DNA from 2 places in the Mesorhizobium sp. IMUNJ 23232 genome. Region 1 is predicted to be linked to the other one. Evidence: predicted binding sites of a transcription regulator. Region 1 holds the regulator's gene; the other holds the start of a gene.

What was found. Region 1 encodes PhoB, which activates phosphate uptake and scavenging genes when phosphate is short. Its sites were predicted from a motif close to TGTCATNNANCTGTCAT; they were not measured.
Region 2: ugpB (sn-glycerol-3-phosphate ABC transporter substrate-binding protein UgpB) is a predicted target of PhoB. The motif match lies at 1,266-1,282, and genes of this name have one in related genera.

Annotation. Positions count from the first base shown of each region.
Region 1 is NZ_JBIRCY010000001.1:77,007-80,410, reverse strand. It holds gene ACH196_RS00435 (MFS transporter) at 1-401, opposite strand, end outside; gene ACH196_RS00430 (hypothetical protein) at 550-1,155, opposite strand; gene ACH196_RS00425 (hypothetical protein) at 1,248-1,466, opposite strand; gene phoB (phosphate regulon transcriptional regulator PhoB) at 1,613-2,302, opposite strand; gene phoU (phosphate signaling complex protein PhoU) at 2,319-3,026, opposite strand; gene pstB (phosphate ABC transporter ATP-binding protein PstB) at 3,048-3,404, opposite strand, start outside.
Region 2 is NZ_JBIRCY010000002.1:92,521-95,924, forward strand. It holds gene modB (molybdate ABC transporter permease subunit) at 1-179, opposite strand, end outside; gene modA (molybdate ABC transporter substrate-binding protein) at 197-1,000, opposite strand; gene ugpB (sn-glycerol-3-phosphate ABC transporter substrate-binding protein UgpB) at 1,345-2,637, shown strand; gene ugpA (sn-glycerol-3-phosphate ABC transporter permease UgpA) at 2,849-3,404, shown strand, end outside.

The DNA of each region.
Region 1 (3,404 bases):
GCGGCGGCCGGGCCGAAGAAGGCGCGCGCAACGCCGAACATGGCTAGCACCGCGAAAACAGGCATGACGCTGTTCAATCCACGGAGCGTAAGCAAAAGCAGCGCCAGCGCGCATGCCGCCTCAAGCATTGCCGCCAGTCCCATGACAAAACGGCGCCCGAACCGGTCAGCAATAGCGCCGGTGACAAGCACGAGCAGCAGCGATGGGATGAACTGAACGATGCCGACAAGCCCGAGATCATAAGGATCTCTCGTCAGGTCGTAGACCTGCCAGCTTACAGCCACGGAAACGATCTGGGTCGAGAACGTCGCCAGGAAACGTGCCGACCAGAAGGCGAGGAACGGGCGGTGCCGGAAGGCAGCATAGCGCTGGCTTGCGGCTGTCGCGGTTTGAGAAGACATCGGGCTCGGTATGCGAGTGAAGGAACCGCGCTGTCCTTAGCGCGGTTCGCGGCCGTTATCGCCCCTAATTCGCGGCTGGACCAAGAAGAAGGCGGGCTCCCTCCGAGATTGGCGGATCGGCGGTGCGTCCTTCGAAGCCCGCCATGTCTTACCCCTCGGCCTTGAACGTTTCCGCTTCCTTGCGGATCTTTTCCCAATCGTTGCCGTGGCGCTTCAGAAGTTCGCGCGCCTGGCGTGGCGAGAGGTCGGTCGTTTCCGCCAGATGCTTAACCTCGAGTTCCTGGCCTGCCGCCAACTGGCCTTCTTGCTTCGCTGTCTTCGCCATCGGGTCTTCCTCCGTTGGCTGGTTCAACGCGCGGGTGGCAGAAAAGTCGCACGGCAATCTTTGCCAGGTCAAGAAGGGAGTCCCAAGCGCCGGACGATCATCCCGGAACTTCTTCTCGCACATGCGAGTTTCCGCTGGAGCGAATGGAGATTTTTCGATGATCAAATGGCTTGTCCGGCTCGGTCTGGCGGTGGTGGCGACACGGCTCGCCGCAAAATACATGGCGCCCGACGCTGAAGCCGAACCCGTTCCGGCAGATGCATCTTCAGGAAAGCCAAAAAGACGGAGGACAATGAAATGACCCGCTTCGGTTTGGCCGCCGCCGCGCTGGCCGGATATGTGGCCTATCGAATTGGCCGCCGGCTGGTCGAGGAAAACAGCAGCGAAGACAAGGCTGTCGCAAGGGCTACACGACGCCGGAAGGTCCATCGCGCTCCGCCGCCGCATATCGGCGTCGATGTCAGCGCCAAGACACCTGGCCAGAGCCGGCCACATTGATCTCGCTGAGACCGCCGAGGCGGTTAGTGTTCCGTCAGCGCTTCGTTGAGCAGGTCGAGGTCGACGTAGAAATACCGCACCAGGCAGCGCTGGACCTCTTCGGCGTCGAAGCCGTGACTTCTTAGATACGAAACCGATTCCTGGATGGCGCGCCGGTCGACGAGTTTTGTCTTGCGGTCGTCCTGGGCATCCATGAGGGCGTCCATCTCGGCGATGTTCCGATTCTTGGACAGGATTTGCATATGGTTTCCCGCAGGCTTCATGCCTGCCAAAGTATCGAATTAAGGATAACAAAACGCTAATGCCGGCCGGGAGCGCGCCGCGCACTGTCGGGGAAGAAGATTGCGCGAGAATGACGCCCGCCGCGAAACCGCGACGGGATGGGCAATCATTCTTCGCTTATGGAGTAGCCGGCGCCGCGCACGGTGCGGATGACGTCAGGCAGGCGGCCGGTGTTCACCGCCTTGCGCAGCCGTCCGACATGCACGTCGACGGTGCGCTCGTCGATGTAGATCGTCTCGCCCCAGACATTGTCGAGCAGTTGCCCGCGCGAGAATACCCGGCCGGGATGCCGCATCATGAATTCCAGCAGCCGGAACTCGGTCGGCCCAAGCCTGATCTCGCTCTTCTTGCGGTAGACCCGGTGCGATTCGCGGTCGAGCACGATGTCGCCGACCTTCAGCACCGAGGACAGCACCTCCGGCTTGGCGCGCCGCAGCAGCGCTTTCACCCGCGCCACGAATTCCGGCGTCGAGAACGGTTTTACCAGATAGTCGTCGGCGCCGGTGGCCAGCCCGCGCACCCGGTCGCTCTCCTCGCCGCGCGCCGTCAGCATGATGATAGGCAGCCGCTCGGTCTCCGGCCGCATCCTGAGCCGCCGACAGAGCTCGATGCCGGAGACGGCCGGCAGCATCCAGTCGAGCACCAGCAGGTCCGGCACGTTTTCCTGGAGCCGTATCTCAGCCTCGTCGCCGCGCATGACGACCTCGACCTGATAACCTTCCGATTCCAGATTGTAGCGGAGGAGGACGCCGAGCGGTTCTTCGTCCTCGACCACCATGACCTTCGGAGCGATCATCGCACCTCGCTTGAAATTATTCGGCGAGGACGGTCGTCGCCGTCTCGTCGAGTTTCGGGCGGTTCGCCGGAAGCTGCGAGCCGGTCAGCACATAATAGGCGTTTTCCGCAATGTTGGTCACGTGGTCGCCGATGCGCTCCAGATTCTTGGCGCAGAACAGCAGATGCGTGCAGGTGGTGATGTTGCGCGGGTCTTCCATCATGTAGGTCAGCAATTCGCGGAACACCGAAGTGTATTTGAGGTCGATCTTCTCGTCTTCGGCGCGCAGCCTGTCGAGTTCGTCCGGCTTGCGTCCGGTATAGGCGGCAATCACACCGCTGATCTGGGCGAGCACCAGCGTCGCCATGTCGTCGATGCCGTGCGACAGACCGCGCGGCGTGGCGCCCTCGCCGATCGCGCCAACGCGCTTGGCTACATTCTTGGCGAGATCGCCGATGCGCTCGAGGTCGCCGGCCATGCGGATGGCGCCCAACACGGCGCGCAAATCCTGCGCCATCGGCTGGCGCTTGGCGATCAAGGTGATAGCCCGGTCATCCAGCTCGCGCTGCTTGGCGTCCATGACGGTGTCTTCGGAAATGATCCGCTGCGCCGCTGCCGTGTCGGTGTGCAGCAGCGCCCGGATCGAATCGCCGACCATCGAGCTCGACAGATCGGCCATGTCGCGGATCAACTGGTCGATCTGTTCCAGATCCTCGTCGAACGAGGCAACGGTATGTTCGCGCATTCTCGTGTTCCTTGAGCCGGATCAGCCGAAGCGGCCGGTAATATAGTCCTGCGTGCGCTTGTCGTCGGGGTTGGTGAACATCTTGTCCGTCGCCCCTTCCTCGACCAGGTAGCCCAGATGGAACATGGCGGTGCGTTGCGACACGCGCGCCGCCTGCTGCATCGAGTGCGTCACGATGACGATCGTGTAGTTGGCGCGCAATTCGTCGATCAGCTCCTCCACCTTGGCGGTGGCGATCGGGTCGAGCGCCGAGCAGGGTTCGTCCATCAGGATGACTTCCGGCGACACGGCGATGGCGCGGGCGATGCAGAGGCGCTGCTGCTGGCCGCCGGAAAGCCCGGTGCCGGGCTCGTGCAGACGATCCTTGACCTCATTCCA
Region 2 (3,404 bases), on a different contig from region 1:
AGAATCAGCGGCAGGTGAACGATACCGTTGAGGATCGACTTGCCCCAGAACTCGCGCCGCGCCAGCGCGTAGGCGATGGCGATGCCGAACGGCAGCGCGACCACCGTCGCCCAGGTCGAAACCTTGATGGAGAGCCGGACCGCATTCCACTCATCCGGGCTGAGATGCAGCCACTCCATTCAATATCCCGTCGAAATCAGTTCGAGGCCGGCGGCACCAATACGGCAAAACCCTGTTCCTCGAAAAGCGCCTTGGCCTTGGCCGATTGCAGGCACTTCAGGAAGGCCGGCGTCTCGGCATCCTTGGATTCGGCGGTCTGCGCCACCGGATAGATGATCGGCGGATGCGAATCCTCCGGGAAGGTGCCGACGATCTTGACTTTTTTGTCGGCGGCCGCGTCGGTCTGGTAGACGATGCCGACCGGCGCCTCGCCGGTGGAGACCAGCGCCAATGCGGCGCGCGCATTCTCCGCCTGCGCCACCTTGCCCTCGACCGAGGCCCAGACGCCCAGCTTCTCCAGCGCGGCCTTGCCGTATTTGCCGGCCGGCACCGAATCGACATTGGCCATGGCGAGTTTTCCGTCGCCGACCAGTTTCGCCAAGTCGAAGTTCGGCGCGATCTCGGTGCTGGCGGTCGAATCGGCCGGCGCGACGAGCACGATGCGGTTGCCAAGCAACTGGACTTCGGTGTCCGTCCTAGTCAGCTTCTTCTCGGACAGGTATTTCATCCAGGCGAGGTCGGCCGAGATGAACACGTCGGCCGGCGCGCCCTCCTCGATCTGCTTGGCAAGCGCCGAACTGGCGGCATAGGAGATGGTCGCCTTCTCGCCGACATCGGCCTCGCAGGCGGTATTCACATTGTCGAGCGCGTTCTTGAGGCTGGCCGCCGCGAACACCGTCAGGCTTTCCGCCGCGAAGGCGGCGGGCGCCGCCGCCAGCATGAGCGCCGCAACCCCGGCGGCCGTCAGAAGCCGCATCTCTCCAGCCTTGAGTCCGGCCATGACAACCTCTCCTGTTCCCGGCGTACTGACGACATGCGGTTGTCGGACACGACAACCGATATATACAATCAAACATAACTCATGCCGTGAGCGCAACCCAAGAGAATATGAGACGCGACGATTTGATCGCCGCCGACCTGGCCCGCGCGTCCGGCAAGCGCGTCAAGAAAATATAACGCTATCCGCAGAGACCGGCAGGGAATGCAGCCCTGTATCGGGCCAACTCGCCGGTATAGTTAGTCGGCAAACTCTCGCGAGAAAAAATCGTTGTCCGGCTGTCACAATCAGTCGATACTCCCGTTCGCGAACCTCAACCCTTCGCCAACGAAGAACGGGAGCGAACGATGAAACTTTATGGCATGGCGGCCGCATTGGCTGCGACCCTTCTCTCCACTACCGCCTCCTGGGCCGTCACCGAAATCTCCTGGTGGCATGCCATGACTGGCGCCAACAACGAGGTCGTGGAAACGCTTTCCAAGGAATTCAACGAGAGCCAAAGCGACTACAAGATCACGCCGGTTTTCAAGGGCACCTATCCCGAGACGCTGAACGCCGGCATCGCCGCCTTCCGCGCCAAGCAGCCGCCGGCGATCATGCAGGTGTTCGACGCCGGCACCGGCACGATGATGGCCGCCGAAGGCGCCATCAAGCCAGTCGCCGAGATCCTGTCGATGGGCGGCACGCCGTTCGACAAGAGCCAGTACCTGCCGGGCATCGTCTCCTATTATTCGAAGCCCGACGGCACCATGCTGTCCTTCCCCTACAACTCGTCCTCGCCGATCCTCTATTACAACAAGGACATCTTCCAGAAGGCCGGCCTTGACGTCGACAACCCGCCGAAGACCTGGAATGAGGTCTGGGACGCCGCCAAGAAGATCAAGGCGAGCGGCGCCGCGCCCTGCGGCTTCACCTCGACCTGGCTGACCTGGATCCACACGGAAAACTTTGCCGCTTGGAACAATTACCAGTGGGGCACGCAGGAAAACGGCATTGCAGGCCCGAATGTCGAATTGAAGATCAATGCCGAGCCCTTCGTGAAACACTTCCAGGCGCTGGCCGATCTCGCCAAGGACGGGACCTTCAAATATGGCGGCCGCACCTCCGAGGCCAAGCAGATCTTCCTGGCCGGCGAATGCGGCATCTTCACCGAATCGTCGGGCGGTCTTGGCGACGTCGTGAAGTCCGGCATGAATTTCGGCACCGGCATGCTGCCCTACGACACCGAATCGCAGAACACCATTCCGGGCGGCGCTTCGCTCTGGGTGTTCGCCGGCAAGTCGGACGAGGAATACAAGGGCGTCGCGGCCTTCTTCAACTTCCTGTCCAAGACCGAGATTCAGGCCCGCCTGCACCAAGTGTCGGGCTATCTCCCGGTAACGATGGCGGCCTACGAAAAGTCCAAGGCCGACGGTTTCTACGAAAAGAACCCGGCGCGCGAAATCCCGATCAAGCAGATGATGGGCAAGGCGCCGACCGAGAATTCCAAGGGCGTCCGCCTGCCGAACCTGCCGCAGGTGCGCGACATCATGAACGAGGAGTATGAGAAGATGCTGGCCGGCGAGCAGACCGCCCAGCAGGCGCTCGACAACGCCGTGTCGCGCGGCAACGCGGCGATCAAGGAAGCGCTGGGGAATTGATGAGCGCGCTTTTACCCTCCCCCTTGCGGGGAGGGTCGGCGAGATCGTTCCGCGTGAGCGGATCGATTGAGACGGGGTGGGGGTTGATCATGTTTTCAGCCCTCACTCCAGTTTTCCCTGTCACATTTCGCCCTGTGATCGATCGTTACCCCAACCCCGATCCGCTATGCGGATCGACCCTACCCGCAAGGGGGAGGGTGGGAGCTGTGCCATGACCCCGCGCATCACGTTCCCCAACAAACTCCTGCCCTATCTCCTGCTGGCCCCGCAGCTCGCCATCACGCTGGTGTTCTTCTACTGGCCGGCCGGCCAGGCGCTGCAGCAGTCGATGCTTCGGGAAGACCCGTTCGGGCTCAAATCGAAATTCGTCTGGTTCGCCAATTTCGAAAAGGTCCTCGCCGATCCCAATTACCTGAACTCGCTGAAGGTGACCGTCATCTTCTCGGTGTCGACGGCCTTCGTCGCCATGTCGGTGGCGCTGCTGCTGGCGGTCATGGTCGACAAGGTGATCAAGGGCCGGGGTTTCTACCGCACGCTGATGATCTGGCCCTATGCGGTCGCACCGGCGATTGCCGGCATGCTCTGGCTGTTCCTGTTCAACCCATCGATCGGCACTCTGGCGGTCGGCCTGCGCTCAATCGGCATTCCGTGGGACCCGCTGCTCAACGGCAACCAGGCGATGATCCTGATCGTCACGGCGGCCTCCTGGAAGCAGATCAGCTATAACTTCCTGTTCTTCGTCGCCGGCCTGCAGGCCATTCCGAAAT